2 regions of the Pragia fontium genome follow, and region 2 is predicted to be linked to the other one. Evidence: predicted binding sites of a transcription regulator. Region 2 holds the regulator's gene; the other holds the start of a gene.
The links. The regulator PurR, encoded in region 2, represses purine synthesis genes. The targets are predictions, from matches to a motif close to CANGCAAACGTTTGCNTG.
Positions count from the first base shown of each region.

Region 1: a site for PurR is predicted at 2,804-2,821, ahead of purL (phosphoribosylformylglycinamidine synthase). Genes of this name have one in related genera too.

Region 1 is NZ_LR134531.1:3,010,086-3,015,656, reverse strand. It holds gene yfhb (phosphatidylglycerophosphatase C) at 1-508, shown strand, start outside; gene tadA (tRNA adenosine(34) deaminase TadA) at 565-1,065, shown strand; gene mltF (membrane-bound lytic murein transglycosylase MltF) at 1,072-2,562, opposite strand; gene purL (phosphoribosylformylglycinamidine synthase) at 2,889-5,571, shown strand, end outside.
Region 2 is NZ_LR134531.1:1,708,688-1,714,258, reverse strand. It holds gene EL341_RS07510 (DUF2071 domain-containing protein) at 1-678, opposite strand, end outside; gene EL341_RS07505 (fructosamine kinase family protein) at 752-1,624, opposite strand; gene EL341_RS07500 (YniB family protein) at 1,829-2,374, opposite strand; gene cydH (cytochrome bd-I oxidase subunit CydH) at 2,550-2,639, opposite strand; gene purR (HTH-type transcriptional repressor PurR) at 2,939-3,955, shown strand; gene EL341_RS07485 (hypothetical protein) at 4,215-4,700, shown strand; gene htpX (protease HtpX) at 4,781-5,571, opposite strand, start outside.

The sequences.
Region 1 (5,571 bases), 1.3 Mb from region 2:
ACTCTTGCCGGTGATTTATTTAGGATTATGGATTGGTGGGCGCAACTGTCGTTGGCCGGTAAGTTTGGCAATATGGGCGATAACTGCGGGCCATCATGAACAACAATTAAAGTATTTGGAACAGCAGTTTGTTCAGGATTTTAAACAACGGGTGGTGCCATTTCCTGCGGTACAAGAGCGGTTAGCTGAATATTTGAGTGATGATAATACCAGCGTCTGGTTATTGACGGGCTCACCTCAGCATTTGGTTGAAGAGGTGTATGGCGATTCGTTTTTCTTGTCCAAAGTGAATTTAGTGGGTAGTCAGATGGTTTATCGCTATGGTGGCTGGATGATTACCATGCGCTGTTTAGGTAAAGAGAAGGTGGTTCAGCTTGAACAGCGTTTAGGTAAACCATTAACATTATACAGTGGTTATAGCGATAGTGTGCAGGACGATCCGGTTTTAGCTTTATGTCAGCACCGTTGGCGTGTGGATAGTCAGGGTAATCTGAAACAGCTGGATTAACCTTTCCATTTCCGAATAATTATTTTTGATTGATATAGAAAATAGAGTGATTGATGATGACTTCGCATTACAGTGATGAAGACTGGATGCGCTATGCGCTGAAACTTGCTGAACGAGCAGACCAAGAAGGTGAAATTCCGGTTGGTGCGGTATTGGTATTGGATAATGAAGTGATTGGCGAGGGATGGAATAGACCCATCGTTCGGCACGATCCAACGGCGCACGCAGAGATTATGGCTCTACAACAGGGCGGACAGGTATTACAGAATTACCGTTTGTTGAACACCACGCTATATGTGACGCTGGAGCCTTGTGTTATGTGTGCCGGTGCCATGGTGCATAGCCGTATCCAACGGCTGGTATATGGTGCCAGCGATTTAAAGACAGGCGCTGCGGGCTCATTACTGGATATTTTGGGGCATCCGGGGATGAATCATCATGTGGAAGTGACATCGGGTATTATGGCGGATGTTTGCTCAACGTATTTGAGTGATTTTTTTAAACGTCGTCGCGAACAGATAAAAATGCAAAAGAAGCTGAACCAAATTCTACGTTAATAGAGGTTATTTTTCTGGCTGGCGTGGATGTTTTTGCTGAATGAGCTTGGGGTTTACCGTTGGATAAGACGACCCCATTTCGGCTTCTTTAGCGGCGGCTAACAGCGCCTTAGCCGTTTGATTCTCTTTTTCTTCAAGATAGCCCATCAAACTGATTTGATAACGGCGAATATTCTCCACAAACTGATAGGCCTGATAGCCGCGCGCATAACCGTAACGCGTTTGAGAGTAATATTGTTTTTGAGTGAGCATGGCCAGCCGCTTTTTAACGTCAGCCCAACTATCCGGATCGCCACCTTGCTTGGATGTCAGGCTTCTGGCATCTAGCATATGGGCAAAGCCCATATTATAAGCGATCAGCGCAAACCAGATTTTTTCCTCTTCTGGAATGGTGGCCGGAATTTTCTCCATCAGCTGCTCCAGATAAGCAATACCACCGCGGATGCTCTGTTCAGGATCGAGACGATCGGTGACGCCTAAGGAGTCTGCCGTGTTTCTGGTTAACATCATAATGCCCCGCACCCCGGTTGGTGAGGTAGCCGTTGGGTTCCAGTGTGATTCCTGATAGGCAATAGCTGCGGCTAAACGCCAATCGATCTCTTTCGCATATTTCTCAAATAGAGGCTTAAGCGTTGGCAAAACATTATCAATCGCGCTCAGGAAAGTCTTGGTATCGACATAGTCAAACTCTCCTACGTGTCCAAGATATTTCTCTTCCAGTTTTGATAACGAGCCATCTTCAGTAATCTGATTGAAAAAATCCAGCATGGCTGCATTGAGACTATTATCATCAGTTTTGCGCATATACCACATAACCGGCTCTTCTTCGGTCACGTCAAACGCCACCGCTAAATTAGGTGAGAAGCGTTGAATGATGGCAATGGTGACTGAATCAGCAATGGTGTAATCGAGCGTTCCTTCGGCGACCTGTTTTAATAATTCTACGGAAGAATAAGATGAAGTGGCGCGCCAGGTAAGCTGTGGGTATTTGCTCTTTTTCAACTGATGTAACGTTGAGATGCTGGCCGAACCTGATACCACGGTCAGACCGCCTTTAATATTATCTAATGACTGAGGTCGGGGGGTATTCTGGCGATAGACTAACTGTTGTGAAACGGAGTAATAGGCTGGGCCAACATTAAGCTCTTTCATCCGTTCCGGGTTAAAAATCAGTCCGGCAGCCAGCATATCGGCGTTACCGTTTTCCAGTTCGGTAAACAGATTAGTGATGCTGTGTTTAGTTTCTATATTAAGCTTAACGCCCAGATAGTCAGCAAACATCTTGGCCAGCTCATAGTCGAGGCCATCTACGCCATTACTGCTTTTGTAGTAATAAGGCGCAACGTTAAGCGTGCCGATATTTAGCACACCACGCTCTTTTATTTTTTGTAACTGGGTGCTGTCGTCGTTACGCCAGTGCAAGGCAGGCCATAAAGCCACAGCAAGCATCAGGGTTACAGCACCAATAAATAGATAGTTAATCTTTAATGGCTTCAAATAGCGTTCTCTAAAAATGAAATTTTTGCTGAATACGAAGAGAGCTAAGCATTTATGGGTGTTGAAATCGCTCAAGTCTGAATTGTTTCGTTCAGCTATTTGTTATTGAATGAAATTCTTAATTTATCTTGGTTTAAAAAGCAGGATGTACCCAATTCATCAGTAGGCATTTTGCTAAACTGCACGCAACATAGCAAATACTATGTTTTGTTGGTGAGTCAGCCACTGGATAAATAATAGCTACGCAAACGGTTTCGTCATCGTGTTTGATTCTCTATAATGGGGGCAGTTTTTTCCGTTTAGCCTTCGACCAGAGAAATTAGACTATGGAAATTTTGCGTGGTTCTCCCGCTTTATCAGCTTTTCGTATTACCAAGTTATTGTCACTCTGTCAGGATCTTCAGTTACCGGTTAGCGCTATCTATGCTGAATATATTCATTTCGCTAATTTAACCTCCCCACTATCTACGGATGAGCTTGCGAAGTTAAAAAGGTTGCTAAAGTATGGTCCGTTGTTGGTAGAACATGAGCCGCAGGGGCGACTGCTGTTGGTTACTCCGCGACCAGGAACGATTTCTCCTTGGGCATCCAAGGCGACGGATATTGCCCACAACTGTGGTTTAACTCAGGTTCACCGCTTAGAGCGGGGTATCGCCTACTATATTCAGTCTGAATCACTGTCAGATACTCAATGGCATACATTGGCTGATTTATTGCACGATCGGATGATGGAGTCTGTGTTTACCGAGCTGTTGCAGGCAAAAGCGTTATTTTCTCAGCATCAACCGACACCATTGGTGGTGATTGATTTATTGACCGAAGGCCGTCAGGCATTAGAAACGGCGAATGAAAAATTAGGCCTGGCATTGGCATCGGATGAAATTGATTATCTGGTGGATGCTTTCACCCGTCTGAAACGTAATCCCACGGATGTTGAACTGTATATGTTTGCTCAGGCGAACTCAGAGCATTGTCGCCACAAAATTTTCAATGCCGACTGGATTATCGATGGAAAGAGCCAGCCAAAGTCATTGTTCAAAATGATTAAAAATACTTATGAGCAGACGCCTGATTACGTATTGTCTGCCTATAAAGATAACGCTGCGGTGATGGAAGGTTCAGAGGTGGGACGGTTCTTCTCTCAACCAGATTCTGGTGTATATGACTATCATCAGGAAGCCGTCCATATTTTGATGAAAGTTGAGACTCACAACCACCCGACAGCCATATCGCCATGGCCGGGAGCGGCTACCGGTTCAGGTGGTGAAATCCGTGATGAAGGTGCAACTGGTCGCGGGGCGAAGCCCAAAGCGGGTTTGGTTGGCTTCTCGGTATCGAATCTGCGCATTCCCGGTTTTGAACAACCGTGGGAACAGGATTTTGGCAAACCAGAACGCATTGTGACGGCATTAGATATTATGACGGAAGGGCCACTGGGTGGCGCTGCGTTTAATAATGAATTTGGTCGCCCTGCGCTACTGGGTTATTTCCGTACCTATGAAGAGCAGGTGACCAGTCATAATGGTCAGGAGCTTCGCGGATACCATAAACCTATCATGCTGGCTGGCGGTATCGGTAATATCCGTGCGGATCATGTGCAGAAAGGCGAAATTACTCCGGGAGCCAAACTGATTGTGCTGGGTGGGCCGGCCATGAATATTGGCCTTGGCGGCGGTGCTGCATCATCTATGGCTTCTGGTCAGTCTGATGCGGATTTGGATTTTGCTTCAGTACAGCGTGATAACCCGGAAATGGAGCGTCGCTGTCAGGAAGTTATCGATCGCTGTTGGCAGCTTGGCGATAAAAACCCGATTTTGTTTATTCATGACGTTGGTGCTGGTGGGCTATCCAATGCTATGCCGGAATTGGTCAGCGACGGTGGGCGCGGTGGTAAGTTTGAACTGCGCGATATATTGAATGATGAACCGGGTATGAGCCCATTAGAAGTTTGGTGTAATGAATCTCAGGAACGCTATGTGTTAGCGGTTTCTCCCGAGCAGCTACCGTTATTTGACCGTATTTGTCGCCGTGAACGAGCGCCTTATGCCGTAATTGGTGAAGCGACGGAAGAACAGCAGCTAACGATGCATGACCGCCATTTTGATAATACTCCGATTGATTTACCGCTGGATGTTTTGCTGGGTAAAACGCCGAAAATGGTTCGGGATGTTAAAACCCTCAATACTCAGGGACAACCTCTGGTTCGTACCGATATCTCTTTGCCAGAAGCAGTAAAGAGAGTGTTTCATTTACCGGCCGTCGCGGAAAAAACATTTTTAATCACTATTGGCGATCGTACGGTAACCGGTATGGTTGCGCGGGATCAGATGATTGGTCCATGGCAGATTCCTGTGGCCGACTGCGCGGTGACCACTGCTAGTTATGATAGCTATTATGGTGAAGCCATGTCGTTAGGTGAACGCTCACCGGTGGCATTGCTTAACTTCGCCGCTTCAGCCAGATTGGCGGTTGGCGAAGCGCTAACCAATATTGCCGCTACTCAGATCGGTGAATTGAAGCGGATTAAACTATCCGCTAACTGGATGTCGGCAGCAGGCCATCCGGGGGAAGATGCCGGTTTGTATGAAGCAGTCAAAGCGGTGGGTGAAGAACTTTGTCCGGCGTTGGGTATTACCATTCCGGTGGGTAAAGATTCAATGTCGATGAAAACCCGTTGGCAACAAGGCAATGAAACGGTAGAGATGACATCGCCATTATCGCTGGTGATTACTGCTTTTGCGCGTGTTGAAGACGTTCGCAATACGGTAACGCCTCAGCTACGTACCGATAAAGGCGATAACGTGCTGTTACTTATCGATCTCGGTGAAGGACGTAATGGCTTGGGTGCGACGGCATTGGCTCAGGTTTATCGTCAGTTAGGGGATAAACCCGCCGATGTTCACAGTGCTGACAAACTGGCTGCTTTCTTCAATGCCATGCAATCATTAGTGGCAAACCGCGCGATTCTTGCCTATCACGACCGCTCTGACGGTGGGTTATTGGTGACGC
Region 2 (5,571 bases):
CAAACCAAAACACGCATAACCTAACCTGCCGGGTTTCACATTTAGCCGTTGATGCCAAACGCGATAACTCCCTAACTTACCATCCCGGCGATAGTAAAATCCCGTTAATGGATGAGTTAGGTAAACCATGCCGCTCTCCAAGTCAGGAAAGCCAGGAAGTGAAATCACATCATCCACATCCTGAGTGAGTTCCAAACGAGCCGGTGCCCACTCGGCACGTGTTTCCATGCGATATTTCAGATAGCGAGCTTGTTGATGGCTATATTCACAATCAAAACTGACATCTCCGCTATACCACGGCAAGTTCCATAATAGTCGAGGAACAAACAGTGCCCAGGAATCCAGCGTCGTCCCTAAAAACCAAACGCATTTTTCTTCCGTTAGCGTATCAACAACATAAATACGATAGTTGGTTTGTCCCATAGTAAATTTAGGGAATGGATAAACGGCGGAAGTAAAATCAATATCGACAAAAGGAACGACGGACAATAATCCTTTCTCTTGCCCGTCAATCACCACCGTATCTAACTTAAAACGCTCGGGTATCAGCCCTTCAAAACGATTGGGCGTAATGGCATAGGTAATAATTGAAAAATGTTGCAGGCTACATATAACATCGATACCCGCTGGCTGAGGCCGAGGATGTAAAAAATCCCGAAATAATTGAGGCGCCTGCACACTCTCTCCCTAAAGCTGTGCTGCTGAATAACCATGTCTGCCAGAATATCACTCCGGCAGACACAATAATTAACTATTTTAGTTCATCACCAAACAAACACTCCACCGCCTGCCGAGCCGTTTCGATATATTCTCCACCAAACAGGTTAGCCCGATTTAATAAATAGTAGAGTTGATATAACGGCTGTCGATCTATAAAGCTGGCGGGCAACGGCCAAATACTCTGATAGCCATCATAAATTTGTGCTGGCAAATCAGGATAAAGCGGTAACATGGCCAAATCACATTCACGATCGCCCCAGTAACAAGCCGGGTCAAAAATGAATGCCCCTGCGGCACTAACCCCACAGTTTGCTGGCCACAGATCCCCGTGAAGTAATGATGGTTGTGGATGATGGCTTTTCAAACGATGGCTAACTATCGCAATAATCTGCTCAATATCACCATAATGCAGCCCTTTTTCATTAGCTAACTGAAGCTGCCAACCGATACGTTGTTCGGCAAAAAACACATTCCAGTAGCGCTGCCAGCGATTCGGCTGGGGAGTGGTCGCTAAATCACTGTCAAAATCCAATCCAAACTGCGGCTGATCGCTCCACTGATGTAATCTGGCCAATTGCTGCCCCAGACAGTAGGCATGATGGGCATCCAATGGTTTTAAAGGAAGATACTCAAGCAGTAGAAAACTGTAATCCCGGTCATACCCTACCCCATAAACTTGCGGAACGCGGACGGTTCCGCTCTTGGCTAAGGCACTAAGTTGATCGGACTCAGCGGTGAAGATGGGCAAAAGATCCCGGGTATCGTACTTAACAAAAACGTCGGTTTTTCCGTTAGTGACTCGACGTGCCCGATGAATATCTCCTCCAGACAACTCCTCCTTTTCAGTAATTGTATAAGTTTCACCCAAATGTTCACTCAATAAACGACTGACGGATTGCCACATGACATCACCCCAAGGTTATGATCAAGATATTCTCAGGTTAACCGTTTGATTCCAGAGAAACTTCGATCCAATGCACAGCTTTAGGTTAAACATGACGTTTAATTTCGATATGCATCTTGCTGGCGCTGATATTAACGAATTTATCAACATAGCCGGCGCGCATGCCGACTATGTCTATTAAGCGTAGAAGCTATTGGTGGATTATTAAAGCAGATTGATGAAGTACAGGATGATATAGATAAAAATACCCCAAAAAACCGGAGCAACATATAACAGACCAAACTGAGCAAAAATTGAGGTATTCGGTATCGAAATCAGTTTTTGCAGTTCTTCACGGGAACGAGCCTGATCGCCGTTCATCGCCTCTAAAATGGCTCTTTCTGTCACGCCTTCACGCACGTTATGTATCCGTTTAAACAAACGGATGCCGGACGCACTCAAAGCCAAGCCGACAAACATCAACAGAAAGATCACCATAAACCAAAGACTGTTACTTGATGACCAATTACTAATATCCGGTACCGGTGAGCTCACCCAGAATGACTCAAAAAATGAGGTGTACTGGCGAACCATCTTAATAATAACCTGCAGGAAATCCATAATGGTTGCGGTCATTTCCTGCATATTGGTCTTCGGTTCAATCAGATATTTTAATACTGAAATAACCGTCGATATCAGTGCTGGTATAAAAATTACAATCCCTGCAATACGTTTCAGTAACGCAACCGCACTGGCCTGATGGTGAGTCATTCTGCCTCCATGTTGAAACACCGATTTTTCATCAATTTGATAACAAAAAAATTATGTTCCACGCTGAAGGGAACATAATTTAATAAAAAATCATAATGGCCGGACACGCGCCGATAGATATTAGCCCACAAGCTAACATTCTGGACGTGATATCAGGCCATAAAGTTAATTATTTTTAGTGTGTTACAGCAATTAAGCTATAAGTAACAATAACAGCTAATGCAAATACAACAGTGCTCAGGGACCATTTTAATTCAGCTGACATCTCTTATTTTCCTTCCTCAAAAAACTGTCTAGCACTCAGATGTTTTTGGTCTGCATACAAAAAATACCCATATCAGCCAGAATCTCCATGATATCTCTTTGACATTTGTATTAAATGCGCCAAAATTCACCGCTTATTATCACTGAACCAACCAACTTAAGTTAAAATCAGTGATATATAACAAATTCTATACCGTTTTGCTTTTAATGTGTAATTTGTTTATCAAAAGAAAAAGCAAACGTTAACTTATCTGCTTACACTGTAACGGATACTGTGTAAGTTTAGGAGAACTCTGTCTTATGGCAACAATAAAAGATGTGGCAAAACATGCCGGCGTCTCAACGACAACCGTCTCCCACGTTATTAATAAAACACGTTTCGTCGCTGACGATACCAAAGCCGCCGTTTGGGCCGCGATAAAAGAATTAAGCTATTCACCCAGCGCCGTTGCCCGTAGCCTAAAAGTCAATAACACCAAAACCATTGGTCTACTCGCCACATCTAGCGGTTCCCCCTATTACGCTGAAGTCATTCAGGCGGTCGAAGCGGCATGCTATCAAAAAGGCTATACGCTGATCCTTTGCAATACCCAGAATGATTTAGAAAAACAACAGGCTTATCTGGCGATGCTGGCACAAAAACGCGTCGACGGACTATTGGTGATGTGTTCAGAGTATCATCCCCCACTATTGAGTCTGCTACAGGAATATCCGCATATTCCGATGATGGTTATGGACTGGGGCAAACACAGCGATTTTACCGATAACATTGAAGATAATGGTTTCCAGGGGGGATATCTGGCAACCCGTTATCTGATTGACCGCGGTCACCGGGAAATTGCTACTATCACCGGTCAGTTAAATGAATTCACCGGGCGTGAACGCCACAAAGGTTTTCTGCATGCACTCAAAGAGGCAGGGATCACTATTCCTGATGAGTGGATTATTGAAGCCGACTTCCAGCCGCAAGAAGGCTATGACGGTATGATGAAAATCCTCAATACCAAACAACGTCCTACTGCCCTATTTTGTGGTGGGGATGTTATTGCCATGGGAGCACTTTGTGCAGCAGGTGAAATGGGTTTAAGAGTGCCGGACGATATATCGGTGATCGGGTATGATAATATTCGCAATACCCGTTACTACAATCCGCCGTTAACCACTATTCAGCAACCTAAAGAGAGTCTGGCTGAAATGGCGCTAGATATGTTGTTAGACAGAATCATCAATAAGCGTGAAACCTATCATTCAATTGAGCTACACCCTGAATTAGTGGAGCGTAACTCTGTCGCTGACGGCCCTTATTTAAACAAGTAATCTGCTTTACTTTACCCCACTATTCATTGATGGTGGGGTATTACTTCCAGTATTCCTTCACTTAAAATCATTTAGATCAATAAATTACAATCCAATCCATCATCAATGTAGTCAAGGAAACATGAGTTGATTGATTCAACGCTATTGGTTACCTATAGTTAAAGAGATACACTGGTCTTATTCGGAATCTATTGTTCTTCAATAAAGGCTCTAATCTCGATAAACCCGTTTGCTACACTCATTATCAAGTGGTGAAGCTATGACATCACTCTATCTCTATCGTAATGTGCTACGTAACCTGCTGGTCATCACCGCAAGTATGACTCTGATGGCCTGCTCTTCCGTTAATCTACCAATCTTTAGCGCATCCCGTGTTCAACTTCGTTCCATTGAATTAAGCGTGACCGATAAGGTCAACGAAGGCCGCCCACTTAACGTAGATTTTGTTGCCGTTAACGGTGATCATTTAACAAAACAGTTAGAGAACCTGACGTCTGCACAATGGTTCGCGGATAAACAACGCTGGCTAAAACAAAATCCTGGAAAACTATTTATCTGGCCGGTTAACATTGTTGCAGATTCACATACCACCATAAAAGACATACCACTTTATGGTCGCCCTGCCAGTAAAGTAATTATTTTTGCAGATTACCAGAGTAAAGGCGCACACCGACTAGAGTTAGATCATACCCTGCGTAACCCTAAGTTAGAATTCCGTAATGATGATGCCTATCTTTTTGAATAAATATATATCTGCTAATTGAATGGCATAAAAAATCGGGAAGCCCTAAGGCCTCCCGATTATCAATTAACGCGGTTTGATTATTACTTGAGATAAGTACCCGCGCGTAATGCTTCAATGCGCTTATCTAACGGAGGGTGAGACATAAACAGCTCACTAAATGTCTTTGGCTTACCGTTAATACAAAATGCCATCATGGTTGACTCTTCCTGCGGTTCGTAACTGGTTTTTAGACGTTGCAATGCTGCAATCATCTTCTCACGACCCACTAAATTGGCTGAACCAGCATCCGCTTTAAATTCGCGATGACGAGAGAACCACATGGTAATGATGCTGGCCAAAATACCGAACACCAATTCCAATACCATCGAGACAACAAAATAAACCATGGTATTACCCGATGAACTTTCATTGTCACGGTTAAGAAAACCGGCGGCTACCTGCGCAATCAGTCGAGAAGCAAAGATAACGAAAGTATTCACTACGCCCTGTACCAGCGTCATCGTCACCATATCACCATTTGCGACGTGGCTAATCTCATGGGCCAGTACCGCTTCCGCCTCATCACGGCTCATGTTCTGCAATAACCCGGAACTTACCGCAACCAGTGAGGCATCGCGCCTTGCTCCAGTGGCAAATGCGTTAATATCAGGCGCGTGATAGATTGCTACCTGTGGCATGGCAATACCCGCCTGCTGTGCCTGACGTCTAACGGTTTCAACTAACCAACGCTCAACGTCATTGGCCGGTTGTTCAATCACTTGACCACCAACAGAACGTAATGCCATCCATTTTGACATTAATAAAGAAACGAATGCGCCACCAAAACCAAACAGACCTGCCATGATCATCAGGCCCTGCACGCTACGCCCCT